3 regions of the Companilactobacillus muriivasis genome follow, and region 2 is predicted to be linked to each of the others. Evidence: predicted binding sites of a transcription regulator. Region 2 holds the regulator's gene; each other region holds the start of a gene.
The links. The regulator NrdR, encoded in region 2, represses ribonucleotide reductase genes. The targets are predictions, from matches to a motif close to ACACNATATATNGTGT.
Positions count from the first base shown of each region.

Region 1: AAA923_RS08490 (deoxynucleoside kinase) is a predicted target of NrdR. The motif match lies at 7,217-7,232, and genes of this name have one in related genera.
Region 3: pnuC (nicotinamide riboside transporter PnuC) is a predicted target of NrdR. The motif match lies at 2,813-2,828, and genes of this name have one in related genera.

Region 1 is NZ_BTTQ01000007.1:3,548-14,719, reverse strand. Features, by position in the region: gene rnr (ribonuclease R) at 1-158, shown strand, start outside; gene smpB (SsrA-binding protein SmpB) at 164-634, shown strand; gene AAA923_RS08510 (DUF2207 family protein) at 927-2,726, shown strand; gene AAA923_RS08505 (DUF2207 domain-containing protein) at 2,894-4,702, shown strand; gene AAA923_RS08500 (SpaA isopeptide-forming pilin-related protein) at 4,755-6,746, opposite strand; gene AAA923_RS08495 (hypothetical protein) at 6,885-7,073, opposite strand; gene AAA923_RS08490 (deoxynucleoside kinase) at 7,334-7,978, shown strand; gene AAA923_RS08485 (QueT transporter family protein) at 8,412-8,906, shown strand; gene AAA923_RS08480 (glycosyltransferase family 4 protein) at 8,986-10,185, shown strand; gene AAA923_RS08475 (glycosyltransferase family 4 protein) at 10,178-11,172, shown strand, end outside.
Region 2 is NZ_BTTQ01000001.1:124,186-135,357, forward strand. Features, by position in the region: gene AAA923_RS00690 (metal-dependent hydrolase family protein) at 1-13, shown strand, start outside; gene AAA923_RS00695 (MFS transporter) at 121-1,521, shown strand; gene polA (DNA polymerase I) at 2,161-4,818, shown strand; gene mutM (DNA-formamidopyrimidine glycosylase) at 4,828-5,655, shown strand; gene coaE (dephospho-CoA kinase) at 5,652-6,245, shown strand; gene nrdR (transcriptional regulator NrdR) at 6,267-6,740, shown strand; gene AAA923_RS00720 (DnaD domain protein) at 6,752-8,125, shown strand; gene dnaI (primosomal protein DnaI) at 8,128-9,036, shown strand; gene thrS (threonine--tRNA ligase) at 9,336-11,172, shown strand, end outside.
Region 3 is NZ_BTTQ01000001.1:308,352-319,523, reverse strand. Features, by position in the region: gene AAA923_RS01640 (EAL domain-containing protein) at 30-728, shown strand; gene AAA923_RS01635 (alpha/beta hydrolase) at 810-1,724, opposite strand; gene pnuC (nicotinamide riboside transporter PnuC) at 1,799-2,548, opposite strand; gene AAA923_RS01625 (peroxiredoxin) at 2,919-3,482, opposite strand; gene AAA923_RS01620 (HD domain-containing protein) at 3,788-4,444, shown strand; gene AAA923_RS01615 (phosphatidylglycerophosphatase A family protein) at 4,466-4,984, shown strand; gene AAA923_RS01610 (universal stress protein) at 5,031-5,456, opposite strand; gene AAA923_RS01605 (hypothetical protein) at 5,595-5,885, shown strand; gene AAA923_RS01600 (GTP-binding protein) at 5,999-7,939, opposite strand; gene AAA923_RS01595 (TraX family protein) at 8,014-8,793, opposite strand; gene AAA923_RS01590 (potassium channel family protein) at 8,920-9,696, shown strand; gene AAA923_RS01585 (hypothetical protein) at 10,013-10,474, shown strand; gene AAA923_RS01580 (ArnT family glycosyltransferase) at 10,538-11,172, opposite strand, start outside.

The sequences.
Region 1 (11,172 bases), on a different contig from region 2:
AACAAGAACAAGCAGATAAGCGTGAAGCAGAATTTAAGAAGAAACGTTCAATGCAACATGGACGCGGACGTGGTGGTCATGGTCGCCACAATGATAATAATAAAAACCATGGTGATAAGAATAGCCATAAGAGACGTGGTAAATACGAAAGTCGGTGATTCTTTTGAAGAAACATCATACAAAAGCTGCTAATGAAGTAGCTAATAATCGTAAAGCTCGTCATGATTATAATATTTTAGAAACATATGAAGCCGGGATTTCTTTGACAGGGACTGAGATTAAATCAGTTCGTGCCAGCAAGATTAATATCAAGGATGGATTTGTCCAAGCGAGAAATGGTGAACTTTGGTTAGAGAATGTTAATATCGGCATTTACAATCAAGGCAACCAATTCAACCATGATCCATTGCGTAACCGAAAGTTACTTTTGCATAAAAAGGAGATTCGTAAGATTTCTGGAAGTGTTCAAGAAAAAGGTATCACTGTAGTGCCTTTGAAAGTTTACTTGAAGCACGGGTTTGCTAAGGTATTGATTGGCGTGGCTGAAGGTAAGAGACAATACGATAAACGTGAAACAATTAAAAAACGTGATCAAGAGCGAGAAATTAGACGTGTTATGAAAAATGCGTATTAATTAAAAGCGATGATCGCTTTTTTTTGCACTTTTTTTGAGGGTTTATTGAAGGATGCCGTTTCCAGAGCTGAGATAATAATTTAATCAGGCGAAGATATTCTTAATAAATGTAAGTTCAATGTTTTTTCATTTAATTACTTCGGTGTTATATATATTGTTGAATTCAGCATAAACTCTATATCTAAAAATTGGAGATAGTGAACCAAGAAAGTTCTTATAAAACTGTTTAACTTAAGTTTAAAAAATCCTGATTATGATAAAATTAATATAATCAGTTCTAGCGGGGGAAATAATGAAAAAAATATGGACTTTTGTCCTAGCTTTTTTAGGGATTATTTTAGCTTTTCAAGTGACTTCGACCAATGTTTCAGCTTCGAGTAAATATCAGATTAAAAAATATAATATTGAAGCTAACGTGGAGAAAAACGGTGATGTCGAATTGACGCAACGTTTGAATTATCATTTTGAAGGTGACTTTCACGGAGTTTTCTATAATCAAAGTTTGAACGGTGTTAAAGATGTCACTCAGCCGAAGGTTTACGTTGATACTGGCTTTCAAACTTTACCAATTCGTGAGTCGAATAGTGGGGCTAATAATACTTTTAAGATTACGAAAACCGATAAAAAGTTGGGATTAAAGGTTTACCATGAGATGTCAACTGGGGATGCCTCTTTTATTTATAAATATACTCTCAAAGGTTTAGTCAGAAATTACAATGATACGGCTGTTTTGAATTGGCGGATTCTTTATGGTTGGGACAACATTTTGAGTAATGTCAAAGTTACGGTTAACTTGCCACAACAGAATATTCCTCAGTTACAAGCGTGGTCACATGGTCCTTTAACTGGTCATAATCAAGTGGATCGTAAAAAGGGACGTGTTGTTATTACTGTGCCTGAATTACCTAGTGATGAAATGATTGAGACACGCATGCTTTTCCCAGTATCGGTTACTGCCGATAATAAGTATGTTGTTAATAAGAATATGAAACAAAAAGTTCGTGCCGAAGAAAAGCAGTTGGCTATTCAAGCTAATCAGACGCGTCAAAAGCAAACTGGAATTTATTGGTCATTGATGGTTTTTGGAATTTTAGTTATTTTGGGAATTTACCTCTATAAATACGTTACAATGCGTAAGCGACCTGGTACTAAACATCAAATTCCAACGCCGTTGTATCACAGTTTTGATGCTCCAGAATTTTTACCTAGTTTTAGTAAGGTGATTTTGGAACGATTACATGATGGTGATACGGCATCATTGACGGCTGATATGATGAATGAGGTTGGTCACCGTCGAATGAAAATAGAAAAAGTTGGTACGACATTTGAAATTACTGCTTTGGTACCGCCGACTAATGACTTTTTCAAGTATATGATCAATGACATTGGCGATGGAAAGAAAGTTACATTGCGAGAAATTAGACATGAAGCTCAGGACTTCGATGGTAAGCAACGAGTTACCAAGAATTTCGATGATTGGGCTTCAAATGCAGCTAAGAATCGAGAACAATATTTGGATTTGCATAATATAGATATTGTCAGTGGATTCAGGTTGGCAGCTATTTCGACTGATATAATTGCGGCCATTATGTTTGTCATTACATTGCTCTTTAACAGACCAATGTTGTGGCCGGGAATTATTCTAGCCATTCTAGCTTTATCAGTTTGGGGAATTTATTATTTGATGAGTAGAAAAATCACTCCTTATACTGACAAAGGTGAAATAGCCGTTAACCAGATCCGTGCCTTTAAACGGATGCTTGAGGATATCGACGATATCAAGATGGCTGAAGTAGGTGATATTATTTTGTGGGAACAGTTCATTCCATATGCCATTGCTTTCGGTATTTCTGAGAAAGTAATCAAGGCATTGAGAGTTAACTTTACCCCTGAACAATTGGGACAATCAGCTGTTCTAGTTAATTACATAGGCTTCAGTACAGCATTCGGAGCAGCCAGCGGAACTGGATTTCAAAATTCCTTTGCCGGTGCAATTGGAGCCAGTGGTTCTGCCAGCATTACTGGTGGATCAGGCGGTTTTTCCGGTGGTGCTTCTGGAGGATTCGGTGGAGGATCTGGTGGTGCGTTTTAGGTATGAAAAGCGGAGGGAGTTGCCCTTGTGTAGCTCGTTTTAGAGCCACTGCCTATATAAACTCAGATAAACCAAAGGCGTCAACAATCACATCCAAGATTGTTGATGCCTTTTTCTTTACACTAAAATCATGATAAAATATGTCTACTAAAGACTGAGGGGTACAAATGAGAAAAATATGGGGATTGCTTTTCACTTTGCTAGGAATCGTCTGTGCTTTTAACATCACTACAACAGTTAAAGCCGATGGTGACTATCAAATTGAAAAATATCACGCACAGGCTGATATTCAAAAGAACGGTGATATTGAACTGACCCAAAGAATTGATTATAAATTCGAAGGTGATTTTCATGGCGTTTATTATGACCAGAATATCGAGGGAATCAAGGATGCCACAGCACCACAGATTTCAGTTCAAGATGGTCAACAAATCACTCCTTTGACACAAGGCGATGCAGGCCAAGAGAATACTTTTAAGGTCACTAAGACTAAAGATTACATGCGAATGAAAGTTTATCATTCGGTTAAGAATCGTAATTTAACATTTATTTACAAGTATCGCTTGCTTGGGGCTGTTACCAACTATAGCGATACGGCTGAGCTGAATTGGAAAATGATTGGTGGCGGTTGGGATAAAGCCTTGCATAACGTTGTATTGACCGTTAATTTGCCGCAGTCCAATGTTGCCAAATTACAGGCTTGGACGCATGGACCTTCCGATGGCTACACTAATGTCAGTCATGAAAAGGGTCAAGTTGTTATGAAATTGGCTAAGTTACCTCCACATGAAATGGTAGAAACTCATATGATTTTCCCAACTAGTGTGACAGCAACTAATCAGAATATTGTTAATAAGAAACATAAGGCTAAGGTTCTGGCGCAAGAAAAGCAATTGGTATTGAATGCTAACGCCAGTCGTCGCCGTAAGAAGTTAATTTATCGGGCATTAATTGGTTTTGGTACATTAGTTGTCCTGTTGATTTACATTGTTCGTTTCTATGGGTTTCGCAAGCATCCAGGCAATAAACATGTTATTCCAACACCATTACATCATTTCTTCGATGAACCGGACTTTTTGCCTAGTTTTACCAAAGTGATTTTGAATCGAACGGATAAAGCTGACAGTCTTTCATTAACGGCTGACTTGCTTGTTGAAGTGGGGCAACGGCGGATGAAGATTGACAAGGTGAAACGTAGTTATGAAATCACTGCCTTAGTTCCGACAACTAATCCATTTTTCAAATATTTAATTGAAGAGATTGGCGATGGTACGAAAGTTAGTTTGAAGCAGATCAAACGATCAACTAAGGGTAATCGTCGTAGCAGTCGTAAGTTAAGTAAGAACTTTGAAAAGTGGTCCAAAGCTGCAGCTAAGGGTCGAGACAAGTATCTCGATATTGAAAATTTGAATATTGTTAAAGATTTTCAATTAGCTGCTACTTCAACAACTATTATTATTTTTATGATGTGGATAATTACTATTATTTTTGACCGCAACGTTATTATTTCAACGATATTAATGATGATGGCAATAGCCGTTGCATGGATTATTTATGCGATAGCTAGGAAAAAGGTTACGCCATATACTGATTTGGGTGAGATAGAGGTTAATCAGATTCGTGCCTTTAAACGGATGCTAAAAGATATCGACGATATCAAGATGGCAGAAGTTGGAGATTTGATTCTCTGGGAGCAATTCTTGCCTTATGCAGTCGTTTTTGGCGTATCGGATAAAGTTATTAAGGCTTTGAAGATTAACTTCAGTGCGGAGCAATTAGACAATTCTATGGTAATTCCATACTATATTGGAGCACACAGTTTCATCAACTCCAGTTCGTCAGGATTCCAAGCTTCGTTCGGTAATGCTATTACTGGTGGCAATGGTAGTTCATCAAGCATTTCTGGAGGTTCAGGTGGATTCTCTGGAGGGTCATCAGGTGGTTTTGGTGGCGGCTCCGGTGGTGGGGCTTTCTAAAAAAGTGTAAAAAAATAGACTGAGAATTTTTCTCAGTCTATTTTGCGTCAAATTAAGCGTGACGACGTTTGAAGTAAACAGTGCCTAGTAGAACAACTAAACCAAGCAAGCTTACTGCAATTCCAGATTTAGCACCTGTTTGAGGAAGTGTACCGTTAGAATTGCTATTACTGTTTGAGTTGTTGCCAGGGTTAGTAATTACTCCGCCATTATTGTTGTTGCCATTGTTGTTTGAACCAGGGTTTTCTGGATCAACAACGATGCCACCACCATTATTGCCGTCTTCGTTACCACCGTTATTTTCATTGCCGTTTTCGTCAACATCAGGATCTGTGGTGTTACCACCATTGTCGTCCTCGTCTTCGTCATCTTTGTCGTCAATGTCGGGGTCTGTGGTGTTACCACCATTGTCGTCCTCGTCTTCATCATCTTTGTCGTCAATGTCGGGGTCAGTGCCACCGTCACCACCGTTACCTTCAGTACGAGGGTCAGATGTTTCATGTGTTAAGGTGTTTTGTTGTCCTGATTCAATTGTAAAGTTAATCGGATCATTATTTATTTCGTACCCAGTAGGGGGAATAGTTTCAATAAAGTAATAGTCACCAGGTTTTAAACCATCAACTTTAATCAAACCGTCTTTATCTGTAACGTATGTACCTATTGGATTTTTGTTATCATCGGTACTATACAATGCATATGTAGCACCTGGCACACCAGTTTTCATGTCATGACGATCGAATTTTTGAAGATTTACTTCATAAGAATCATCGAAAATAAGGTCTTCATCTTTTTCATTTTCAAAAGTAATAAGCGCTGGCGTTAAGTCATCAGGTCCTATTGTAACTGTTTGTATTTCATTTGATTCTAGATAACCTGCAGGTGCTTTAGTTTCTTGAATTGTATAAGTACCTTGTTTGAGATTGTACAAATGTCCGATACCCATAGAATCTGTTGTAATGGTTCCAACAACATTTCCATCAGAATCTTTTACTGTATACTCAGCTCCGGCTAAACGATAGTCAGTTGTATCATCCTTCTTCATAAGGACAATTGAACCTTCTTTGTCAGCGTCGATATCAGTTTCAGGTTCATCTTTTGTGGTTACAGAAACAGCTTCAGAAGATTTACCTGAAATAGTAAATGGAACTTGATTACCATTTGGTTCAAAACCAGCTGGAGGAGTTGTCTCCAAGAAATAATAATTTCCTTTTTCAAGGTTATCAACTGAAATTTGTCCTTTGTCATCAGTTGTTAAACCTTCCTTAACGATAGTGCCGTCTTCCTTATAAAGAGTATAGACTGCACCCGCAATAGGAGAATTTTCATCATCGTCATTAGCGTTTAGCTTTGTTAGAACAACGCCACCTTTGATGTCAACTCCATTACCATTACCGGAGTTTGAACCACCAGAAACACTAGCCGAGGCGTCACCTGTGTTAAGTCCGCCATTATCTCCTGAACCATCACTCCAAGTAAAGTGAGCATCGTTTCTGATTTTATCACCAGAAGTTGCATCTTTTTCACTTATCTTTGTCTGGAAAGTAACGACATAGAATTGATTAGGATCTGGAAGTTGAGAAATAACAAAGTCAGTAGTTATTTCAGATTCATTAGGTGTTACTGTGTAACCTGATATTGGATTTTTACTCTTAGTATAATAACCAGGATTATCAGGTTTCCAAGCAGCCGTGTAGACAGCTAAGGATCCAGGAACGTATTCTTGTCCAGCTTGTATGGACTCATGTATTGTTAATTTATTAAACGTTTCACTATTTCTGTTTACAAGTATTGACCAAGTGATGATATGATTACCGTCTGCATCAGTTCCCAAAGTACCTTTCTTTGAGAAGTCAGCATCTGGTTTTGTTACTGTCATATTGTCTGAGTGATTATTACCAATATTGACATCATTATTACCAAGTGAAGCACCTGGTCCAGGACCAATTCCCTTTTTAATATTTAATGAGCCTTCATAATCAGTTTTACCATCGACATTGTCGAAGGTTACTAGGATATAGCTCTTACCATTTTCGTCAACTTTCAAAGTTGCTGTACCAAGAGCATCTCCATTGTCATCATAAATTGGGAATTGTTCTCCATCTTCTCTGACCTTTATGGTATCAGGTAAGTCGATTTTCCAAGTATCACCATTAACAAGGTCATTTTCTAGCCCCTTTGAACTCTAATCTAGAGTTAAGTTAATGTCGCCACCAGTACCGTAATTCTTTTGTTCAATTGACATACCAGTGAGTAAATCATCAGTAGTATAGTTAGTTGCAGCTTGAGTAGTAGTCTGGCTACTAAAAGCCAAAATAACTAATCCTAGGGCAGCTACAAAACCAACAAGAAAATTGCGTAATTTTTTCCCCATGAATATTTTCCCCTTTCTATTTAAATACAATTTTAATTATAGAATGAATGAGTTATAGAAAAAAGGGTAAGTCGAAACAAATTATTAATAAATTAATTTTCTTTTGCAAAGCCTATTAATAGGAAGTTTCTAGTTTGAAACTGCTACCATATATTGTGAAATTATGAAAATTGGTACAATATCTAGCATAGAAGTGATATTATTATGAATGTTGTTTTTTTACAAATAGAGAATAAATTGAGGTATGGAGGAGAATAATGATGATCGTATTGAGCGGCGCAATCGGAGCCGGTAAGAGTTCATTGGCAAAATTGTTATCAGAACATTTAGGAACAGAGGCTTTCTATGAACAGGTTGATAACAATCCAGTTTTGCCACTATTTTATAAGGACCCAAAGAAGTATGCATTCTTGCTACAAATTTACTTCTTGAACAAACGTTTTGAATCAATCAAGAAAGCTATGGTACAAGATAACAATGTTTTGGACCGTTCTATCTATGAAGATTCACTATTTTTCCATATGAATGCTGATATGGGAAGAGCTACTCCACAAGAAGTTAAAGTTTATGATGAATTGCTCGACAACATGATGCAAGAATTACCATATGCCGCAGCTAAAAAAGCTCCAGACTTGTTGGTACACTTAGATATTTCATACGACACAATGATCCACCGTATTGAAAAACGTGGCCGTTCATACGAACAACCAGAACAAGATCCAACACTTCCAGAATACTATCACCAATTACTTGACCGTTATGACGGCTGGTATGATGACTATGATTACAGTCCAAAGATGAAACTTGACGGCGACAAATACGATTTCGTTGAAAATCCAGAAGATCGTCAAAAAGTTCTCGATATGATTGACGAACAATTACGTCAACGTGGAACATTAGATTAATAATTAAGAATTTTAAATAATAAGTCACTACAGGAAGTTAATTTTCCTGTGGTGGCTTTTTTCGTTTCGCTGATATTTTATATTTGAGTAATGTGTTGCCAATAATAATTTATTTTAAATATTTAGTTTTATGGAGTTCAAATAAATATCAAATAAATTAGTCGGAATGGATGAGAATATTAACCAGCTGTGGGTGTGCCGTTATTGCTTTAGCAATTACACCACCGGGCGAGTTTGGAGACTTACCGGTCTTTGGTAAGGCTGCAAACCGAGGTTCGAGACCGCACTGTGGCTCGGGCCGGTCCGCACAGCAGGTTAATATTCTCATCCATGTAGACGGCCTTCACTTGCGACCAAAGGAAAAATAAGATAACCTATTAGAGGCAGTTTGCACTGGTAACCTGCTATTAATTAAAACAGTGGAGGTTTTACTTTGAGTAATTTAAAAACAAGAGATATCACCCAATTGGCGTTGATTGCAGCACTTTACGTTGCAATCACGATTGCACCAGGGATTTCCGCCTTTTCATATGGCCAAATTCAATTCCGTGTTTCGGAGATTTTAATGTTATTGCCATTTTTCAATCATAAGTATAGTTGGTCTTTGATTGCCGGATGTTTCATTTCAAATCTTTTCAGTGCCCAATTAGGGATGTACGATATCGTCTTAGGAACTTTAGCAACAGCGGTTGCCTGTTTCATCATTACTAGAATTCCCGCACGTAATAGCTTACTGTGGACTGTACCGGTCGTTTGTGCCGTGGTTAACGGTATTATTGTCGGCGCAGAGTTGCACTTCGTTTTGAAGTTGCCATTCTGGTTGAATCTAGTAACTGTTGGCTTTGGTGAACTTGTCGTTGTTGCTATCGGAGCCGTTGTGTTCTATTTCTTAATGGAAAACAAAAATTTCAGCAAATTAATAAGATAAGACGAAGGATGGGGGAAGTGATTCCTCCATTTTTTTGTTATAATCAACTCTATAGAGTATTGTGAGGAGATGTGTTTATATGAATATCGGAATTTTTACCGATACATACTTCCCCCAAGTGAGTGGGGTAGCAACATCAATCCAGACATTGAAAAATGACTTGGAGCGCAAAGGTCACTCAGTTTATATTTTTACTACGACTGATCCTAATGTGCCGAAGAACACAGTTGAACCAAACATCTTTCGTTTAGCTAGTGTGCCTTTTATCTCATTCACCGATAGAAGAATTGCTATCCGCGGGATGTTTCATGCGGTTGATTTAGCAAAAGAATTAAAATTGGATATTATCCATACACAAACTGAGTTTTCTTTGGGAATGATTGGGAAGTTTGTTGCCAAACAGTTGAAGATTCCATTTGTTCACACATATCACACAATGTATGAAGATTATTTGCATTATGTTTTGAATGGTCATTTATTGAAGCCATATCATGTTAAGCAAGTAACTCGTTTATTTTTAAAGAACGCTTCGGGAGTAGTTGCTCCAAGTGTGCAAGTTAAGGAAACAATGGATCGTTATGACATCAAGACACCAATTTCGATTATTCCAACTGGTGTTGATTTGTCCGAGTATACTAAGCCAGTTAATGTATCTAATTTACGTGAGAAATTAGGACTTGCTGACGATACGCCGGTTATTTTGATGTTGAGTCGGATTGCTTTGGAAAAGAAAATTGACCATATGTTGAAGTCGATGCCGGCACTTTTGAAATACAATCCTAAGATTATGTTAGTGATTGTTGGTGATGGTCCTGATATGGATGAACTAGTCCAAATGAGTAAGGACCTTGGTATCAGCGACAATGTTATCTTTACCGGTGAAGTAGAACATGATCAGATTTCACCTTATTATCACATGGCAAATATTTTCGTATCTTCCAGTGATACTGAATCACAAGGTTTGACTTATATTGAAGCGATTGCATCTGGAACAAAGATTATTGTTAGAAGCGCACCATATACTGATGCCTTGTTGACTGATCCTTCAGTTGGTGTAACATTCAACGAAGATGACCAGCTAGTACCTAAAATCAAGACGTATCTCGATCACCCTAATTCGTTTGATGACCGTGAAGCTCGTCAAAAGGTGCTTTATGGTATTTCATCTGATGGATTTGGTAATGCGATTCTTGACTTCTACCGTCGAGCTGAAGATTACTTTATAAGAGAGAAACTTTCAGATTCATCAATTGATCCAGAGGAGTATTCGAATGATTAAGATTAATATGTTTTCATCTGCAGATAAAGTAGCCGGCCAAGGGGTTGGTAGTGCTTATAAAGAATTGATTGGCTTGTTGAAAGATCACTTTAGTGATGAATTCGACGTGAAGATAAATGATTATCATGCCAGTGATCTGAGCCACTATCACACAATTGACCCACAATTTTACTTGTCGACTTTTTCTAAAAAACGTGGTCGTAAGATTGGTTATGTCCACTTCTTACCCGAAACACTGGAAGGTAGCATTAAATTGCCTGAACCAGCTAAGAGTGTTTTTTATAAATATGTCATCAGTTTTTACAAACGCATGGATCAGATTGTCGTTGTTAATCCAACATTTATCGACAAGTTAGTTGCCCATGGTTTGGATCGTGACAAAATCAAATATATTCCTAACTTTGTTTCTACTGAGAATTTCTATGAGAAGACTGCTGAAGAAAAAGCTGATTTTCGTAAAAAGTTGGGAATTCCAGCCGATAAATTCGTAGTTTTTGGTGATGGACAAGTTCAAGAGCGTAAAGGTGTCGATGATTTCTACAAGTTGGCACAGACTAATCCAGATATTCAATTTATCTGGGCTGGTGGCTTTTCATTTGGTAAGATCACTGATGGTTACGACCGATACAAGGATATGATTGAAAATGCTCCAAGCAATATGAAGTTTACAGGGATAGTTGATAGAAATGATTTAGTAAACTACTATAATATCTGTAATTTATTCTTATTGCCTTCATATGATGAATTGTTCCCAATGTCAGTTTTGGAAGCCTTTAGTTGTGGTGCACCCGTTCTCCTGAGAGATTTGGATTTGTACCGTGTTATTATCGATGGCTATTATCAAAAAGCTGATGGCTTTGCAGATATGAATGCATTCATCAACAAGGCTAATCATGATCGTTCAATTTTGGATGATTTCAAGAAGAAGTCTAAAGAAGCAAGTACACAATACTCAGAAGAAAATTTGAGTAAAATTTGGTATGATTT
Region 2 (11,172 bases):
CAAAGTATATTAATATTTTCCCTAGCAATAAATTTTTTAAAATAGTAAAGTATAGTTAATGGTTAGGCTATGACAGAGCAAATTGTCATGGCCTTTTTGTATGAAAAGAGGTAAAGCTTTTTGGATAATTCCGTATCTACACGTGTGAAATTGTCAATCCTAGCGGTTGGTTTATTGTCATTTACTGGTATTTTAATTGAGACTTCGATGAACGTTACATTTCCAACATTGGTGAAGATTTTAGGAGTCAGTTTAGGAACAGTGCAATGGTTGACGACTGGGTATTTATTGCTGACAACGATTGTTATGAGCACGACTGCTTATGTTTTAAAGAAATTTAATCCGTTAAAGATTTTTATTTTTGCGGTGGCTTGTTGTTTTATCGGTTCATTAATTTGCTTGATGGCACCAGATTTTCCAGTTTTGATGGCAGGTCGTTTGTTACAGGCGGTTTCAACTGGTTTATCAACGCCGTTAATGTTCAATTTAATTTTTGAAGAAATTCCCTCATCAAGATTAGGCCTTTATACTGGATTAGCTGGAGTCGTTATCTCATTAGCACCGGCTTTAGGACCAACCTATGGGGGTGTAATTAATAGAATTTGGACATGGAGAGAAATTTTTATCGGTGTCTTACCATTGATTATTTTATTATTTGTTATTGGAATTTTAACAATCAGAGGGACTGCTAGAGGTACGAAAGGTATCTCATTTGATTACTTAGGTGTATTAGGTTTAGCAATTATTTTTTCAGTTATTCTATTTACGTTTGATCAGGCGGGACGTTATGGTTGGACTTCCAGCCAATTCTTGCTCTGGGTTTTAGGTTCAATTGTAATTGTCGGATTATTTGCTTGGTATAATCATCAAAGCAAACGCCAATTGATTGATTTTTCCATTTTAAAGCTTCCTGTTTTACGTTTAAGATTGTTTGGATACTTCAGTTTGCAATTCATCAATATCGGTTTATCATTCGTTTTACCGATACTTGCTCAAACTGCTTTGAAACTAAACTCCGCTCAGGCAGGATTAATGTTGTTGCCAGGTTCATTGTTAGGAGCAGCGTTTGGTCCAGTTGCTGGCTATATGTACGATAAAAAGGGAGCGTGGTCACCATTGTTGATCAGTGGTTTATTGCTTACCATGGGGTCCGGATTATTCTGGATTCGTAGTGAAAGCCTAACAATGATGGCGATAATTTGGATTTACATATTAGTTAGAATTGGTTTTAGTATGGGCTTTGGAGTCATGTTATCTGACGGAAGCGTTCAAGTTAAAGGACCCAAGAAGTCTGATCAGAATTCACTTTATAGTATGATGCAGCAGTATGCAGGTTCACTTGGTACCAATGTTTTATCAGTTGTGATTACAGCAGCGGCATTGACTAGTGGAACAAATAACGAAGTTTTAAACACAATTGCAGGTGCTAAAATTGACTTTATTATTTTAACTGTTCTATCATTATTAGTATTGGTATCAATAATCTATATTTATTTCAGATATGAAAAACAAAATAATTAATCAGAAAGTCTTGATTCGGAAAGAATCTGGACTTTTTTTAACGTTATTGTAGACTGCCGCCGGAGGACAAGATAGATTTCGCATGCTGTGAGACTGGTTCGAGCCAAGGTCTCGAACCTCGATTTTGAGCTTTGCACAGACCGCAAATCTCAAAATACGTCATTTGTGTAAGAAAGGAAAGTCGCCTTTCTTACACAACTTTCACTGCAATTGAATCTATCTTGTCCTCCAGCTAATGTATTGAAGAAGTCAGTTCATATCAATTAGGAACACAGTTAAATTGAATTTATTTATAAATATAGTCGTATTAAGTTTCTTTTTTAGATGTACGGATGATTCGAAATTGTAGTGGGTTAATCTGTATAGAAAATAAATTAGTCGGAAGGGATGAGAGTATTCACCAGCTGTGGGTGTGGCGTTATGGCTTTAGCCATTACACCACCGGGCGTGTTTGGAGACTTGCCGAACTTTGGCAAGCCTTCAAACCGAGAGACGAGACCTTGGCTCGGCTCGGTCCGCAGAGCAGGTGAATACTCTCATCTCTGGAGACGGCCAACAAATAAACCACCGCTAATCTGTTACAACACAGTAGGATTTGTTAAAATAGAATTAGTTAATTTCAGTTTTATTGGAGAATATATGTCAAAAAATAAAAAATTACTTTTAATAGATGGAAATAGTGTGTCATTTCGGGCCTTTTTTGCCATGCACAACGTGCTAGACAAGTTTGTCACAGGCGAAGGCATTCATACGAACGCACTTTACGCCTTTAACAACATGTTGGAGTTGGTCTTGAAAGATGAAAAGCCAACGCATGTTTTGGTTGCCTTTGATGCTGGAAAGACTACCTTTAGAACGAAGATGTTTGAGGATTATAAAGGCACTCGTGCCAAGACTCCACAAGAATTGATGGAACAATTGCCATTGATTCAAGAAATGTTGAGTTATCGTGGTATTAAAACTTACGATTTGCCCGACTACGAGGCAGACGATATCATCGGAACTATGTCCCGTAAGGCTGAAGCTGACGGTATGGATGTGACAATTATTACCGGAGATCGGGATTTGACTCAGTTAACGACTGATAAAGTTACGGTTAAAGTTAATGTCAAAGGTGTAACGGAGACTGAAGCCTATACACCTGAACATGTTCAAGAAAAATTAGGCATAACGCCTAAACAAATTATCGATATGAAAGGTTTGATGGGTGATACTTCGGATCATTATCCTGGGGTTGAAAAAGTCGGCGAAAAGACTGCTATCAAGCTAATCAACGAGTACGGCAGTGTTGAAGGTATTTATGAACATGTCGATGAAATGAAGAAAAGCAAGTTAAAAGAGCATTTAATCAATGATAAAGATAAAGCTTTCTTAAGTAAAAAACTGGCTACTATCAATTTGGAAGCACCAGTTGAATTGACTGTTAGTGATCTTGAATATCACGGCGACAATCAAGAAGAATTGATTCAGTTTTATCAAAAGATGAATTTCAAGACGTTCCTTGATCGATTGGATGTACCTCAAGAAGATACTTCTGAAGCTTTGGCAGATATCAAGGTTCAACCTTTGGATGAAGCAACTATCGCAAAAATTGTTCAAAATACTGAACCACAAACATTGATTGTTGAAGGTTTCGGTGAGAATTATCATTTGGCACCAATCGTTGGAATTGCCATTTCTGATGGTAAAAATTATTACGGAACAGCAGATGTTTCAATCCTTGAAAACGCTGATTTAAAGGCTTGGTTAGCTGATAAATCTAAGGAAAAGTATCTCTTTGATAACAAGCGTACGATAGCGTTATTGCATCGTTATGGCTGTGATTTGGATGGTATTAGCTTTGATATGTTGTTGGTTGCATACTTGCTCGATACTAATGACAACAAGCAGGATATTGGTTTAGTAGCTAAGAATTACAATCTCAGTTTACCTTCTGAGGAAGAGTTTTATGGCAAAGGTGTTAAGAAGGCTGTTCCCGAAGATACCGATGTTTTGTTGAATTTCTTGGCTCAAAAAGCTCAGATTATCGACAGTTTGAAAGATAAAATGTTGGCTGAGTTGAAAGAAAATGATCAAGACAGTCTCTACGATGAGATTGAATTACCATTGTCTATTGTTTTGGCTAATATGGAAATTAAGGGTGTCACGGTTGAAGTTTCAAAATTAAAGGAAATGGAAAACAGTTTTGCGACTCGTTTAGCCGAAATTGAAAAGAAGATTTACCAAGAAGCTGGTAAAGAATTTAACATCAATTCACCTAAACAATTAGGTGTCGTCTTGTTTGAAGACTTGAAGTTGCCAGTTGTTAAGAAGACTAAGACAGGCTATTCAACTTCAGTTGATGTTTTGGAAAAATTGAAAGATAAGTCACCAGTTGTGCAAATGGTTTTGGATTATCGTCAAATTTCAAAAATTCAATCAACTTACGTTGTTGGCTTGCAAAAATTTGTGCAACCTGATAACAAAATTCACACAATTTATTTACAGACGTTGACACAGACTGGACGTTTGTCATCAATTGAGCCTAATTTGCAAAATATTCCGATTCGAATTGATGAAGGTAAGCAGATTAGAAAGGCTTTCGTTCCGCAACATGAAGACTGGGAGATTTTCTCTGCCGATTATTCACAAGTTGAATTGCGTGTCTTGGCACACATTTCCGGTGATGAACACATGCAAGAAGCCTTCAAGGAAGATTACGACATCCATGCCCATACGGCTATGAGAATCTTTGGCTTGAATAGTACGGATGAAGTAACGCCAAATATGCGTCGTCAAGCTAAAGCTACTAATTTTGGTATCGTTTATGGAATTAGTGATTATGGTTTGTCACAAAATATCGGTATCAGTCGAAAACAAGCGGCAGCCTTTATTGAATCGTATTTTGAACAATATCCTGGCGTTAAGAAATATATGGACGATATTGTTAAATATGCACGTGAGAACGGCTATGTTGAAACAATTATGCACCGTCGTCGCTACTTACCAGATATTCACTCAAGTAACTTTAATATCAGAAACTTTGCTCAAAGAACAGCGATGAATACGCCAATTCAAGGTAGTGCTGCCGATATTATTAAAGTAGCCATGATCAATATGCAAAAGAAACTTAAAGCAGAAAATTTGCAAGCTAATTTATTATTACAAGTACATGATGAAATGATTTTTGAAGCTCCAAAATCTGAAATCGAAACTTTAGAAAAAATAGTACCAAGCGTGATGGACTCAGCTGTCAAACTTGATGTGCCTTTGAAAGTTGAAACTGCCCACGGTAAGACTTGGTATGAAGCAAAGTAGGTTAATAATATGCCAGAGATGCCAGAAGTAGAAACTGTTAGACGTGGTTTGATTTCCCAAGTTAAAGGACGAAAAATTACCAATGTCGAGATTCGTTATCAAAATTTGATTACTGGGGATGTTGACCAGTTCAAAGAATTCGTTACAGGAACAACGATTACCGATATTGGTCGTCGAGCAAAATTTTTGTTGATTCATTTAGATAATGGGTATACGATAATCAGTCACTTACGAATGGAAGGTCGCTATCGAATTTCGGCTGATCCTAGCGCAATTGACAAACATTCACACGCTATTTTTACATTAGATAATGGTCAAAAAATGATTTATAATGATGTTCGAAAATTTGGTCGGATGCAACTGTGGAATACTGACGATTTGGAGAACAATAAATCGATTCAAAAGCTCGGTCCAGAGCCACTTTCAACTGCATTTACCTTTAATAATTTGAAACCTCGTATTATGCGCCATCGCAAGGATATTAAGACTGTTTTATTGGATCAGTCAGTGATGAGCGGTTTGGGTAACATTTATGTTGATGAAGTTTTGTGGAAGGTTAAGATTCACCCTGAAACTCCAGCCAATCATTTGAATGATACTGATATTCAAAATATTATCGAAGTGTCCAATGAAGAAATGGAAAAAGCTATTGCCTCGGGTGGTTCAACGGTTCGTTCATACGTCGACGCAACTGGTCACAAAGGTAATATGCAAAATAGTTTGAAAGTTTATGGTAAGGAAGGGACACCTTGTCCACGTTGTGGAACTGACATTGAAAAAATCAAAGTTGGTGGGCGTGGAACACATTTTTGCCCTAAGTGTCAGGTTATCAAATGAGTAAAATTTACGGACTAACTGGTGGAATTGCTGCCGGTAAATCAACAGTTTTGAAGATGTTTAAGGACCACGGTTTCATAATATTCGATGCCGATTCATTTGCTCGTGAAGTAGTTATTCCAAATTCTATAGGTTTAAAACAGATTGTCGATCAGTTTGGGCAACAAGTTTTGAATGGCGATGGAACGTTAAATCGAGCTAAGTTGGGATCAATTGTCTTTAGCGACAGTGCCGAATTGGAAAAATTGAATCACATTACGCGTCCTTTAATTAAAGAGAAAATTTTAGAGACAATTGCGCTGATTAAAAGATCTACGAGTAAAACAATTGCCATTTTTGAAATACAATTGTTATTTGAAGGTAGTTATGAGGATTATTTTGACGGCGTTATCAGTCTTTACGAGCGTCCAGAGATTCAATTAGACCGTCTCATGAAGCGTAATAATTTATCTGAAAAAGTTGCCTTAGATCGAATTAATTCCCAGATGTCAATGGATGAGAAGAAGCATCGTGCTGATTTTGTCATTGATAATTCGGGAGATTTAACACAGCTTAAACAAGAATTTGAAAAGTTAATGTCACAACTTTAAATTGGAAAAGAGGTTGGAATTTTGATTTGTCCACATTGTCATCATGATTCATCAAAAGTTATTGATAGTCGTCCCAGCGATGAAGGACGCGCTATTAGAAGACGCCGTGAATGTGAGAACTGCGGTACAAGATTTACAACGTTTGAAAGATTAGAGAAATCACCATTATTAGTTATCAAGAAGAATGGTAATCGTGAAGAATTCAGTCGCGAGAAGTTGTTACGCGGTATTGTGCGTGCAGCTGAAAAACGTCCAGTTACTATGGACCAGATGAACGATATCGTTGATAAGGTTGAAAATGAAATCAGGGCTAACGGTGAGAGTGAAATTGGTTCACAAATTATCGGTGAGCATGTCATGAAAATTTTAGCCAAGGTTGATGATGTAACTTATATCCGCTTCGCTAGTGTTTATCGTGAATTTAAAGACATGAATAGTTTCATGAAAGAAGTTCAAGAAATGATGGCAAACGGAAATAAAATTGATAAGAAATAAGAGGGATGCCAGTGTCTACAAGTAATTTTGGATCAGAAAAGTTTACACCACTAGTAGGCTATTGGTGTTTGCCCAATGGTCATCTCAATGATGATGACCGCCACGTTTTAACTGATTTATATTTGCCCATTTTGGGAACAGAGGCTTTTAGTCTCTATCTTTTATTGTGGGAAAAACTGCCTAATAAGGAATTGGTAACCCAGCGTAAAAGTCATGCTGAGTTATTGAGCCTTTTAGGAATTGATTTGAAACGTTTTTACGAAGCACGCATCAAAGCTGAAGCGTTAGGATTGTTGCGAACATTTGAAAAGAAGGATGACCTTGGCCCATACTATGTGTATCAACTGTTTGAACCATTGTCACCAGACGACTTTTTCAAAGATGATTTGATGAGTATTTTCTTATATGAGCAAGTTAGTGATAGTAAATATCGTTTATTAGCTGATAAATATGCCCATTCAGATTTGATTTTGAATAATTCACACGAGATTACGAAGGACTTCTTGGAAGTATTCCAGTTGAGCAATAGCGATTTGATCAACACACCAACTGAAGTTAAGAATGCTCAGAATAATTTCACATCAACTGTCAGCTCCCAGAAGCCAACTTTGAGTGCCAAAGAAGTTGAACCATTGGATTGGGAACTGATTTCTGATCGAATTCAACAATTATATCGGATTCATCCGGATAACCTCTTGGAAAATCAAGAGTTAATTCTCAGTTTGCATGCTTTTTACGGCTTGGATGAAATGGTCTTGATTGATTTGATTGGTAAGACTTGTGATATCGTTCATAATAAAATTGACCCAGTTCGATTAAAACATTCTGTTCAGGACCGTTTTGAGAAGAATGCCAACATTTCTGTTAAACAGCAAGCTCCGACCGTTGAAGAGGCTCCTAAGGATGCTGAGACTAATCTGAACCGTGCTGACCAGTTGATTTTGCAACAGGCTAAGACGATGACTCCGGCCGATTTTCTGGCTGCTCAGAAGCAAAAGAGCGGCGGGTTCGTTGGAACTGTCGAGTCTCGTGCTCTGCGTGATATGGCAATGAAAACATATTTGTCAGCACCAGTTTTAAATATTATGGTCTATTACATTTTGCAGAATTCACCAACGTTAACATCGCCACTGATGGAAACTATGGCCAATGATTGGCAACAAAATAATATCCAAACCCCAGAGCAAGCTTTGAAACGGATCAATGACTTTCAAACTAAGCCTCGTAATCCTAAGCGTCGCTATAATAACAATAAGAATCGTAAAGTCGAACAGGCAACTGACTGGAGCAAATACAAGGCAAAAGTTCCAAATAATCAGAACCAACAAAATAGTCACAGCGAGATGCAAGATCGCTTAAACAGACTAAGAAATAAGGATAATTAAGCATGGAAAATTTAGGTAACAGACTGGCAGAATATTTAAATTCAAAAAATTTGACGGAGGATTATCGCCGTCTTCTTAACGGTGCTTTAAAAGATCCTGACGTTCAACAATTTTTGAAAGATAATAGCGATGAAATTAATCCTGACGCTATTTCGACAAGTGCTGCCAGTATTTATGAGTTTTATAACAATAAAAATCATGCCAGTGAATTGTCACGCGACTATTATCCAAAATTGACTGTCAGCAATCACAACATCGAAGTGGCTTATTATCCCAACGAAAGAACTCAGAATCGTGAGAAACGCAATCAGTACGAATCTGGCTTTGTTTTGATGGATATGCCATCTGATATCAGAAGTGCCAAATTGGATGATTACAATGGCGAAGGCCGTCAAGAAGCACTTGGCAAGTCACTCGACTTTATCGACAACTATTTGAATCAAAAAGGTTTCGTGCCAGGTTTATATTTGGCAGGGGACTTTGGCGTTGGTAAAACTTATTTACTTGGTGCGATTGCCAATGAGTTATTCAAGAATGATGTTCACACGACAATGATGCATTTTCCAACTTTTGCGGTAGAAATGAAAAATTCGATTGGATCAAATACTGTCTTGGCAAAAGTTAATAAAGTTAAAGGTGCCGAGATTCTCATGCTCGATGATATCGGGGCTGATTCAATGTCTAGTTGGATTCGAGATGAAGTTTTGGGAGTTATTTTGCAGTATCGTATGCAAGAAAATTTACCAACTTTCTTTTCATCCAACTTTTCAATGAAAGAGTTAGAGAAACACCTTGCTATCAACCAACGAGGCGAGGAAGAACCTGTCAAGGCTAAGCGTATCATGGAACGAGTTAAGTACTTATCTCGTGAAGTTATTGTGACTGGCCAAAACAGAAGATTTGAAAAATAACTTGCAATATCTAAAAATAAATGTTTCAATAAAGCCATGAAAGATAACACTTCGGTTCTATTCAGGGAGGGTACGATTACTGAAAGCTTACCCATTACTGGAGTTACCACTTTCACATAAAACTGTATAATTGTCGGTTACTTTATAACCAAATGAGTGAAAACTGTTATTTGTTATACAGTTTTAAAGTGGGTGGAACCGCGTATAAGATACGTCCCTGAAGTATGTGCATATTTAAGTATATGGATTTACTTCAGGGACGTATTTTTTGTTATCAAATTTTAGGAGGAAAATAGTCAATGTCAAAAATCAAGTTAACATTCCCAGATGATTCAGTTAAGGAGTTTGACGAAGGCACTACAACCTTAGACGTTGCTAAGTCAATTAGCACATCACTAGGCAAAAAAGCTGTTGCTGGTAAATTAAACGACACTTTAGTTGATCTTGAAAGTCCAATTAAGCAAGATGCTAAGATTGAAATTATTTCAGCTGAAGATAAAGAAGATGCACAAAAGGTTCTAAGAAACACTGCTGCTTTAGTATTCTCTGCTGCAGCTAAGAGTTTCAAAGAAGACCTTCACTTCGGTGAAAAACAAGCTAATGATGATGGTTTCTACGTTGATACTGATAGTAAATCAGGACAAATCAGTGTCGATGAACTAAAAGAAATCACAGCTTTGATGAACAAGATTATCAAGAACAACGATAAGATTGAAAGATCAATGATGGATAAGAAAGATCTTGAAGCAATGTTCAAGGATGATCCATACAAGTTGTCATTGGTTGATGCCATCGAATCAGTTCAAATTCCTGTATATACATTAGATGGATTTGTTGACTTCGGTTATGACGCTGTACTTAACAACCTTAAATCTTTGAAACACTTTGAATTACTTTCAGTTGCCGGTGCTTATTGGCAAGGTAAGTCAAGTAACCCAATGCTACAAAGAATTTATGGTACAGCCTTCTACAAGGAAGACGGCTTGAAAGCTGATCTTAAACGCCGTGCTGAAATTAAAGAACGTGACCACAGAACAATTGGCCGTGACCTTGACCTATTCTTCGTTGACCCAGAAGTTGGTGCCGGACTTCCATACTGGATGCCAAATGGTGCTACAATCCGTCGTGTCATTGAAAGATATATCATCGACAAGGAAGTTGCTTGGGGTTACCAACACGTTTACACACCAATCCTTATGAACTTGAATGCTTACAAGACTTCAGGTCACTGGGAACACTACCGTGAAGACATGTTCCCACCAATGGACATGGGTGATGGCGAAATGCTTGAACTACGTCCTATGAACTGTCCTTCACATATCCAAATTTACAACCACCACAACCGTTCATACAGAGACCTACCTCTACGTATCGCTGAACTTGGTATGATGCACAGATACGAAAAATCAGGTGCTTTGTCAGGACTACAACGTGTTCGTGAAATGACACTTAATGATGGTCACACATTCGTTGCTCTTGACCAAATTCAAGAAGAATTTAAACGTACACTACAATTGATGGTTGAAGTTTACAAAGACTTTGATATCAACGATTACACATTCCGTCTAAGTTACCGTGACCCAGCAAATACTGCTAAGTACTTCGATGACGATGAAATGTGGAACAAGTCACAATCAATGCTTAAAGGTGCTATGGATGATCTTGGTCTTAAGTACTATGAAGCTGAAGGTGAAGCCGCATTCTATGGTCCAAAACTTGATGTTCAAACAAAGACAGCTCTAGGTAATGAAGAAACATTGTCAACAATCCAATTAGACTTCATGCAACCAGAGAAGTTCCAACTAACATATGTTGGTGCTGATGGACAAGATCACAGACCAGTTATGATTCACCGTGGTATCGTTTCAACTATGGAAAGATTTATTGCTTACCTAATTGAAATTTACAAAGGTGCCTTCCCAACATGGTTAGCTCCAAAACAAGTACGTATCATTCCTGTTAACCAAAAACTTCACTCAGACTACGCTAACGAAATTCTTGCAGAACTACGTGCTAAGAACATCCGTGCCGAAGTTGATGACCGTGATGAAAAGATGGGTTACAAGATCCGTGATTCACAAACAATGAAGATTCCATATACAGTTGTTGTTGGTGATGATGAAACAAAGAACGCCA
Region 3 (11,172 bases), 180 kb from region 2:
TTGTATAGCCCAATTAGGAGGTAATTTTATTGAAAGAATGTTACCGTTTTTTTATTCAACCTCAAATAACCAAAAAAACTAATTCAATCATTGGTTATGAACTATTAATGAAACAATATACAAATAAAGGCTGGCGTATTCCTGAATCTTTTTCAGATATTGACTCTAATATTGTTGCCGATTTACTTATTCGCAGTACAAAAACCTTATCTACAAAAGTCAATCAGCTCTCAATTAATATCAATCGAGACCAATTGATGACCACCTCGATTGCAAATGCCCTCGTTCAAAGTCAAAAACAAATTTATCCCACTAAATTAATCGTTGAATTGACGGAAGATAACAACTTAAAAACTTATACACATGAAGAGATTTTGTCTCATATGAAAATTTTTTGGGAAAATAATATTCAAGTTTCACTCGATGATGTTGGCTCTGGCTTAAATCAATACGACGATATTCAACAATTGTTACCATTTGCCTCAGAACTAAAATTTGCTCTACAAAACTTTCCCAATAAATTAGTCGATCCTGAGATACAAAATAGGATTCACTTTTGGCATGCCATGAGTACAGAATATAATCTTCGCTTAGTATTGGAAGGTATTGAAAATCAAAATGATGATCAATTGAGTGATAAATTAGGCATCATTTTCAAACAAGGTTATTATTTTGGTAAACCTCGGCTATTGAAGCTTCCTGAAGATCATTGCCCACAATCAGCTTAAAAAATTAACACGACAAAAAGAACCACTACTCAAACAATTAGGTTTGGATAGTGGTTCTTTTGTTGAAACAAAATATTTCTTCTATTTAAAATATTCTTTAGCAAAATCAAGCACGTTAATTTTGTATTTATCGCCAGCGACCTTCATTGAACCCGCATGAGCTGCACCCTTAACAATCCACAATTTCTTGGGACCTTTAGCATAGTCATAGTTTTGATAGGCATTCTTTGTCGGAACAAATGTATCTTTTGAACCATGAATTACGTAAAGCGGCACCTTGCTCTTTTTCAAGGTGTTTCGAGTACTAGCTTGGTAGAAGTTGTATCCCGCCAATGCATCGGCGAAAAGACTTGCTGTTGGTACGATAGGAAAACTAGGTAAACCAAACATTTCTTTTAACTGGTAATCCAATTCACCAGAAATAGTGGAATAACCACAGTCTTCGACTGCAAATTTAACGTTCTTAGGTTTCTCACCTAAGGTGTACATCACGGTAGAAGCTCCCATACTGACCCCATAAAGGCCAATCTGAGACTTTGAACCGAACTTTTGGTTGATCATCTTGATCCAATTATTCATGTCCTTACGGTCTTTCCAGCCATAGCCAGCATACTTACCCTGACTCATGCCAAAAGAGCGATTATCGGGTACTAAAACGTTGTACCCAGCTTCATGGAACATTTTCACAGATGAACCCATATACTTACTTGCACTGCCATAGCCATGAACGACTACGACAGTCTTGTCAGTTTTTTTCGTAGCTGCTAAATATCTGGCTTTTAACTTCAAATGATCTTTTGTAGTTTGTTCCCAAATATCTTGCTTCTGCTTGAGAAACCAACGGTCATTTTTTTGTAATGGACCGGCAGCCTTACTAGCATAGCCACTTTTACTGAAAGCATAATTAAACATGTAAGCACCGGCACCGATATCGGCAACCAATACTACCCCGACTGTTACTAAAAGAATTACTTTAAGATATTTTTTTAATCGCATAATTTACCCTACTTAAATTATTTCATCGCTTAGTAATTTTAAGCTAATTGGTAAAATAATTGCAACTATAATCTCTAAGCGTTCTCTTGAGAAATTTTTTCATCACGAGCACGGTTGGCACTAGCATCTTTGTGGAACCAGTGAATGTGTGAATCGAAAAATGCAATCATATCGTTCATGAAATACATAATGTATGTCAAGAACATAACAGGACTGGCATCACCTTGTGTAGCAGTGATTCCCCAAAGAACGATTGACATGATACCTTGCGCTGTCCAGAAATAATATTGTTCACGGAAACGCAATGTACATAACAAAGCACCTGTGAAACCAATAGCTGCAGCAACAGAATCAGTAATAGGACGAGGACTGATGAACAAATGTGTATCCATCAAATATAGTAAGCCCCATGAAACTAGGAAGAAAGCGACTGTATTGAGCCATTTCATACCAGTTAAACCATGAATATGCTTTTCAGCATCCTTAGCCCATTGTGGACTGATCAAAACTGGAATATCCAATAAAATAATGTAACTAAGTTGTAGAACAACGTCTGAGAAGTTCTTAGCGTTGATAGCAACGAAGATATAAATAAGTGCTGAAACTAATCCTAAAACACCGTTAAGTGGCTTAGCGTTGGTGATAGCGATGGTACATGTGAAACCTAACACGGCAGCTAACCATGTCCAAATTGCGATGGGTGTGATTGCGTGTGAAACAGTTGATGCTGTGATGGCCCCCAAGCCAAACATTAATAGCATGTAACTTCTGAAACTCCAGTGTTTCATTTGTTCAACATACCATCTTGGATCGAAAATACTCATATGTCTCTTCTCCTCTGGATTGAAAACAGAATGTATGATTGTGGCATTTATATTCTGAATCAATCAAATTTTATTTATCCCTCAAACTGTATTTATGAAAAAATATCAATTTAATCGACAGCTAAAATCATACCACCAAATGGAACATAATTGTTACCAATGATTTGAGATGTAATGGCGCCATATCGCTGTAAAGCGCTTACTATACCTACTACGTTAGTAATTTATCATTCGATACAATATGTTGCATTTTCTGATTTCATAACACTATATATAGTTATAACGGTTAAGAACTTTTTTAACATATAGTCATTTGGTAGATATTTGGGGACAAAAAAGACCTCGAGCATTCTCAAGGTCAAAGTAATTGTTAAATTTTACCAACTAAATCAGCACCAGGTTTTAAAGTCTTTTCCCCGGGATGCCAATTTGCAGGACAAACTTTGTCACCATTCTCGGCAACAAATTGAGCTGCTTGGAGAGTTCTAAGGATTTCTTGAGCATTTCTACCGATACCCATAGCATTAATCGTATAGGACTTGATAATGCCTTCAGGGTTAACAATAAAGACTCCTCGATACGCTTGACCGCTCTCTTCATCTAGAATATTGAAGAAATCAGTTAATTGATGTTTTTGATCAGACAACATTGGATATTCAATCTTACCAATTGTGTCAGTTGTCTCTGCCCATGACATGTGTGCAAATTGACTATCGACAGAAACTGAATAAATTTCGGCATTAGCGGCTTGAAAATCTTTGTATGAATCTTGCAAGTCGCTTAATTCTGTAGGACAAACGAATGAAAAATCAGCTGGATAAAAGAAGATAACTGACCATTTACCGAGTAAATCTGACTTGCTGACTTCTTTCAGCTCGCCTTTTTGATATGCCTCTAATTTAAAGTCTGGTATTTCTTTATTAATATAGTTCATTTATTAGGCCTCCCTAAAATACGTCTTAATTATATTCTAATCGCTGACACGATGCAATTTGTTTGCACATGTATATCATAACAAATTTGAAAAATAAGTGTAATTTTATCTGCCGTTTCCTGAGCGGAGAGTATTCACCTTTTCCAACTAACTTGTCTTTTATAAATTAATCTATGAAGGACAATAACTTATTTCAATATTATTATAATCTAAAAACATCATTCTCCTTAATGATGTAATATAGAAATCAGGCGTTTGGATTTACAATTTCATGATAAAACACAATTAACAAAGGGATTGATTTTATGACAAATGAAGCACAATTAACCGCTATTAAGAAGTTTTCTTTCGATAAAATGTCTGGAGATGCTACTGGACATAACTTTGACCATATTCAACGTGTTATTAAAACTGCAAAACGCATTTTACAAACTGAAGATGCAGATCCATTAATCACTTTGGCTGCTGCCTACTTGCATGATGTTGCTGATGATAAATTGGTCGATGACCCTGCTAAACTTGAACAAGAAATCAAGGAATTTTTATTGAGTATCGACTTTACTGAGGAACAAGTTGCTGAAGTTATCTACATCACTCATAACTTATCTTTCAGCAAATCTTTATCGAAAAATCCTCCTAAATTATCTTTAGCTGGTCAAATTGTTCAAGATGCTGACCGCTTGGATGCTATTGGAGCAATCGGAATTACTCGTGCTATTTATTACGGTGGTGCGCATGCAGAAACTATTTATAACCCTGCTATTGAACCTAGACAATCGATGAACAAGGCTGAATATCGTAATTTAAATAATGAAACAATTATCAATCATTTTTACGAGAAATTATTGAAATTAACTGCTATGATGAATACCCCTACTGCTAAAAAGATTGCTGAAAAGCGTCATCAATATATGGTGGACTTTCTCAACGAGTTTAAAGCTGAGTGGGATGCAGAAAAATAACAAATGAGGGAGAAATTAATTTTGGTATCATATGAAGATCAAGATAAACAATATTATGAACACATTCTCAGAAACCTTAAGGACCGTGGCGTTGAACTAAAAGACATCGCGGAAATCGTCATTTTTTTGGAAAAGGATTACGTTGCTGGCTTAAATGAAGACGTTTCAATCTATGCCATCAACAAAGTTCTTCACAAACGTGAAGCTCAAAACGCGATTATGACTGGAATAGAATTAGATGTCTTAGCTGAAAAAGGGCTCTTATCGTCTCCGATGCAACGTATCATGGAAACTGATGAATCGACCTACGGTATTGATGAAAATATGGCTATCACTTTGGCTAGCCTCTATGGTTCAGTTTCCGTTACTAATTACGGCTATGTTGATAAATTGAAGCACGGTATTCTCGGTAAACTTAACGACAAATCAACTGGCAAAATCAACGTCTTCTTGGATGACTTGGTTGGTGCCATCGCTGCTGCCGCCTGTGGTTGGTTAGCCCACAACGAACGTGAAGTTGATAAATTACTAAATAAATAATGACACATAAAAAAAGTCGACTTTTCAGCCGGCTTTTTTTATACAATTAAACAACTACTAACAAACTAATATCAGTATGTTCTGAAACATAACGTGTAACCGATCCCACAAAAACTCTGGTAAAGGCACTAGTCCCGGTTTTACCCATAACAATCAAATCAATTCCATTTTCTTTAGGGAAACGAACCAATTGCTCACGTGGCTCACCATCTAATAGATTAACTTTAGCCGTTAATCCGGCGGACTTTACAATATCATGAGCTTTCTTTAAATCACTGTTAGAAGCCTTTTTCATATCTTCAATCAATCCTGGCGCATATGAAACACCAACATTCATTGGTAAATTGGCCGTATTTACGACTGATACCAAATAGAGTTCTGAGTCAAACTGTTTAGCCAAATCAACGGCAGAGTTTAATGCATTGTAAGCGCTCTGACTACCATCGATAGCCACTAATATCTTTTTATACATAACAATCCCTCCTATTTGTATCCTTTACCTAAATTTTACCAAGTTCCGGAAAAATATGTTAATAATTAGACAAATAATTAATAAAGTTTTGTATACTTAGTGTGAATAGTAAATAATTTTTATAGGGGATTAGTTATTATGCAGACTAAACAGAAACTGGAGCTCATCGAACAAGAATGTCAAATTAGAAATGATTTGAATAAAATTCAATTTACCCACTATTTTAGTAATCAATTTATGGAAAAGAATACCAAGTTCTTTTGTATTGAAGAATTTTTTGAATCCGTGGGGGTAACAAGTCAAAACGCTTTAGAACGTCTGCCGATCGAGACTTGGGAAGCACATGTCCAAAAATCGACCATTTTTTCGTCATGGCAAGAAATGCTCGACTGTGCTGGTCAAGAGTATGCATTAAATAACTTCTATTGATTGCAAAGTTCTGTCGACTGAATTAATTTATATATTTTGAAAATAAAATAGCTCACTATTCTTGAAATAATAATCAAGGATAGTGAGCTTTATTTTTACGAATAAATAAATTTCTAATTTCTATAACCAACATGTGCCATTGCTGGAACTTCATCCCATGCAACCGGATAACCAGCTCCATGGGCACAAAAGACTGAATCAGGTGTATTTTCCAAATCTGAAACCGGATCATAATCAGCTGCCGTAATCACTTCTTCAGCATTATGACATGGTCGATATCCATCCACAATACTTTCCAATTGACCTTGTCCATGTGTATATGAATTGACGGTTTGGGCGTAACCTTGCATTTCTGATACCGGTGCAAAACCAGTAATAGTGGTCAAATTCAGTTCAGCCGAAGCCGATGACATATCTGGAGCATCGAAACTGCCACTCATCTTTTGAATATCATTCATAGCTCGACCGACCTGATCTTGAGTAACCTCTAGGCGGAAACGATACCATGGTTCCAGTAATTGACAGGCATTATTTTGCTTAGACATCATTAGCCCCTGACGTACTGCACGCCAAGTTGCTTCACGAAAATCTCCGCCAACAGAATGAACGTTACTTGCTCGACCATTAATCAAAGTTATTTTCATATCAGTTATTGGTGAACCAGTTAAAACGCCAAGATGTTCTTTGGATTTCAAATTCGACAAAACTTGATGTTGCCAATTGCTAGCCATGACGTCCAAACTACAATCAGTATCAAAAACCAATCCACTGCCTGCTGGTAATGGCTGCATAAACAAATGGACTTCAGAATAGTGACGTAATGGTTCAAAATGACCGACTCCTTCAATATCTTGAGTAATTGTTTCCTTATAAAGGATACTACCTTCACCAAAACTGACATCCAAGTCGAAACGTTTTAATAATAATTGTTGTAAAATTTCTAGCTGAACTTCACCCATAATTTCGATACGAATTTCTTGTAGGTGACTTGACCAAGATACGTGTAATTGCGGATCTTCATCTTCCAACTCACGCAAAGCTGTTAGACATGCGTGAATATCATTTTCTTTAGGGTCCACCGCGTAATTTAAAACTGGTTGAATTGTTGGTTTCAAACTATCTTGAGCTGCACCTAATCCCATTCCCGGATAGGTATCAGTCAACCCCGTAATAGCACAGACTCCACCTGCAGCTATCTCAGGCTCAGTCGTAAACTTGGCACCGTCATAAACTCGTAATTGATTGGCTTTTTGATCCTTTACCAAAACAGTTTTATTAGGTAAAACACCACCTGTCACTCGTACCCAAGTCAGACGTTCACCTTTTTCATCATGCGAAATTTTGAAAACTTTAGCTGCAAAATCAGCCGAATAGTTGTTTTCAATAGTCCAATGTTCCAATCCATCTAGAAAATCATCGACCCCATCGACTTTTAAAGCTGAGCCGAAGAAACATGGAAATACTTGACGTTTCTTAATCATCTGTTGAATAGTTTCGTCAGCAACCGACTCACCATCAAGAAATTTTTCCAAAACATCGTCATCTTGCATCGCAATTTCTTCATATGATTCTTCAATATCTTGACCATTGAACGCCACACATCCGGGTGATAACTGTGTTTGTAATTGCTTTAGAACTGCTGCTTGATCAACACCGTCAGCGTCAATTTTATTGACAAAAATGAATGTTGGAACTTGATAATGTTCCAATAAGTGCCACAGCGTTCTAGTATATCCTTGCACACCATCTGTTGCCGAAATCACTAAAATCGCATAATCCAAAACACTCATAACTTGTTCCGTCTGTGAGGCAAAATCCACATGTCCTGGAGTATCCAATAAGCTCAATTTCAAATCATTATATTTAAGGTTAGCCTGGTGGGAGAATATCGTAATACCGCGTTTCTTTTCCAATTCATCTGGATCCAAAAAGGCATCACCTTTATCAACTCGACCCAATTTCCGTAATTCACCGGACCGATAAAGCATCGCCTCAGAAAGCGTGGTTTTTCCAGCATCAACGTGGGCCACAATCCCCGCTACAATCTGTTTCATAATATTCTCCTCTCCAGAATTAATTCACGCTAATTAGTTTATCACATCAACTACAATTCTTTGCGGAGAGATACTTATTGAAAATTAGCAATTAAATGAATCAGCCATAAATGTAATGGATAAAAAATATAAAACAAATATTTTAACTGAGCGCTGTGCTTGCCGATCTTTCCATTATAAAAGTGCAACATTGGAATAATCAAAATAAAGAAAATATCACTGGCATTCATTGCAACGCCATCAAAAATCATCAGCGGATTAAAATCTGCACCTATAAAAACTGTTGGTAATTCGATAGCTGCTATTAAAACTGACAAAAGTAGATACCATAAATTACGTTTTTTAGCATTCTTATAAGTTAATTGAGTAATAAACATGAACGGTACAATGACAAAACTTCCTTCTAGTAATGGAATACTTCCCAGAACTAATAATATAATGGAAAGAATCCGCAAATTTCGACGCTTCGTTTTATCTTTCTGTTGATTGTCCCAGAGCCAAATTACGATTGCACCAAGGGCTAGGGTTAAAAATATGTTGTCTCCCGTGATTGACATTACATATTGTTTTCGTAAAACAAATATATTCATCAAGCAGTTGCCTAGTCCCATGAAAATACCCCAGCCAATCAAGCGACTGAGATAATTTTTGCGACTGTGAGTATAAAACATCCCTTCGACAACTAAATAAGCGAATCCGACCGCTACCACTCGCGTAATAATATGGAAGAAGTCAGCTAAGTATGGTGATATAAAAAATGTAATATGATCCAAAACCATCAATCCCATTAAAATGATTTTAAACGTTTCTCGATTCATCGCCTTCGATGAATTGTCAGGTGTGAATTGTTGCATAATTTAATCTCTCCTTTAGGTATTACTCACATTATTATGAAATTTTTTACGAATGTAAATATACCTAACACAACCGTTAGTGCTATATTACAAATTAGTAAGAATAACACTTGGAGCTGATTAAAAATGTCCAAATTTCGCAAGTTTCTTCATTCGAATGGTTATTATGTCACGATTGCTTTGGCCGGACTGGCATCATTAACCATTCTAGTGCTGAGTTACATCCCTAGTTTCGATGTTTCTCGAACATCGTATTTAGAAATTGATATTGCCACATTACTAATATTCTCATTTGACTATTTCGGTCGCTTATATTTGGCTAAAGATAAGTCGAAATTCTTCCGCCATAATATTGTCGATTTGTTAGCAATCATGCCATTTAATACGTTATTCAACGCATTCAGAATTTTTCGAATAGTCAACGTAATCCGTTTTACCAAGATTTTCACGTTGGTTCGTTTCATCGGTACCGCAGGTAAAATGCAGAAGAATGCTAAGAAGTTTCTCAAGATCAATGGATTTATTTATTTGATTATTATCTGTAGCATCGTCTTAGTCACCGCTGCTATCACATATTCACTGGCTGAAGGTGTTTCCTTGAGTAATTCGTTTTGGTGGGCAATCGTGACCGCTTCAACAGTTGGCTATGGCGATGTTGCTCCCCATACTCTTGTTGGACGTATCGCTGCTATTTCGCTGATGATTATTGGTATCGGCTTTATCGGAACATTGACTAGTACAATTACTAACTACGTAACGACCGAGAAGAATGTTAAAAATGAGGATAAATTGGATAAGATTCTTCTCAAATTAGATAAAATTGAGAAGGAGAACCGAAAACTAAGAAAAGATGTCATTGAATTGAAAGCAAAAGAAACACTAGGTGATCATCAAAGTGAGTAATTATCCATTTGAAGCATTAAAAAAATACCTTTTCTTATAAATATTTAAACTTTTATTCACATTTTTATTTTTACTGTAATATAATAAGTTTGTTAGAGGAAAACCCAAATATGCGATAATACCCGAAATTCTCATTAATATCATTCTTCGACAGAATGTCTCTTCTAACACAAAAGTCCACTACTCAGCAGCAGTGGACTTTTATTTTTTTATCTGTGATTTTTCTTTAATCATTCTATAACATGCTATATCAAACTTGAATGGAATCTTGTACCACTTCTCGACTATACTGTACTCAAATATTGAGGAGTGACAGATGAAAAAACGAATAATGCCGCTGTTAGGACTTCTTCTAACAATCTTACCCATGAGCCATACCACAGTCGTTGAGGCTGAAGCTAATCATGAAATCAAATTTGTCAAAGCATACAATAAATTACGAAAAATCAATCAAAAACTTAGTCATAAGTTATACGAGCAACAACAAACTGAGATTAAAAATTCAGATGATTGGTCTAAATTTGTTAAAAATATCAAGTTTCTCAAAAATAATCAAGTTGAACTTTACGTTACGTCTGGTTTCAAAAAGCTGAAATCATCCCAACGTGAAAGTGTTGTTAATCAAGCGCAATTATTTACTTTGAGAATCGCTGATAATTTGAAGGATTTTGATCAAACTACTTATATGGATGGATTAGCTACGATTATTTTTTGTGATGGTGGTTATGTTGGTAGATCAAAATATTTGGATAATAAAGAATTTACTTGGAATAAATAGGAACCTTAAAGGAGCGTTCATTTGTAACGTTCCTTTTTTATTTTCTAATTTATCAAATAAAGATCAAACTTTGTTACTTATCTTTTGAAAAATCTCAACCGAATGGTGACTGAACTTTGTATTTTCGATTAATCTCCAAAAACGTTTATCAAATCTAAAAGATCTCACATTTTCTTGATATATCATTGCCAGATCTCCTTTACGAGCTTGACCAATATTACTGGCATCCCTTAAATAACCAAATGATTTCTCTGGAGATGGAATAATCTCCACATTACTTCTTCTTAGACTTCCCTCAAGTGATTGATATTGAACAGCATTGATCGGATGTTGAATAAGTCTAAATATAGAAAAGTTACCACTCATACCTTCTATGTATAAATTGTTCCTGCTATATCTACTTTTCATCATCCTATTGATAGAACTTGCCTCTGGCGCAGATCCACTGAAATTGTTGAAGTAAGTATTTTTACCACTGACACCAAAATAGCTACTGAATGAGAATATTAGGATCAACAATATTGGAAATACTAGCGTGGCAATCTGCAAGATTTTAGATGTTAAAACATTGACTGTAAAATATAAGCCATAACCTACTATGACAGTCATTGGAATCCAAAGAAAATTCCAGTGATTGAAATTAGCTTGAATAATCATCATGGCCGGAATGAAACTCACAATAGAGATCTCAATCAAAT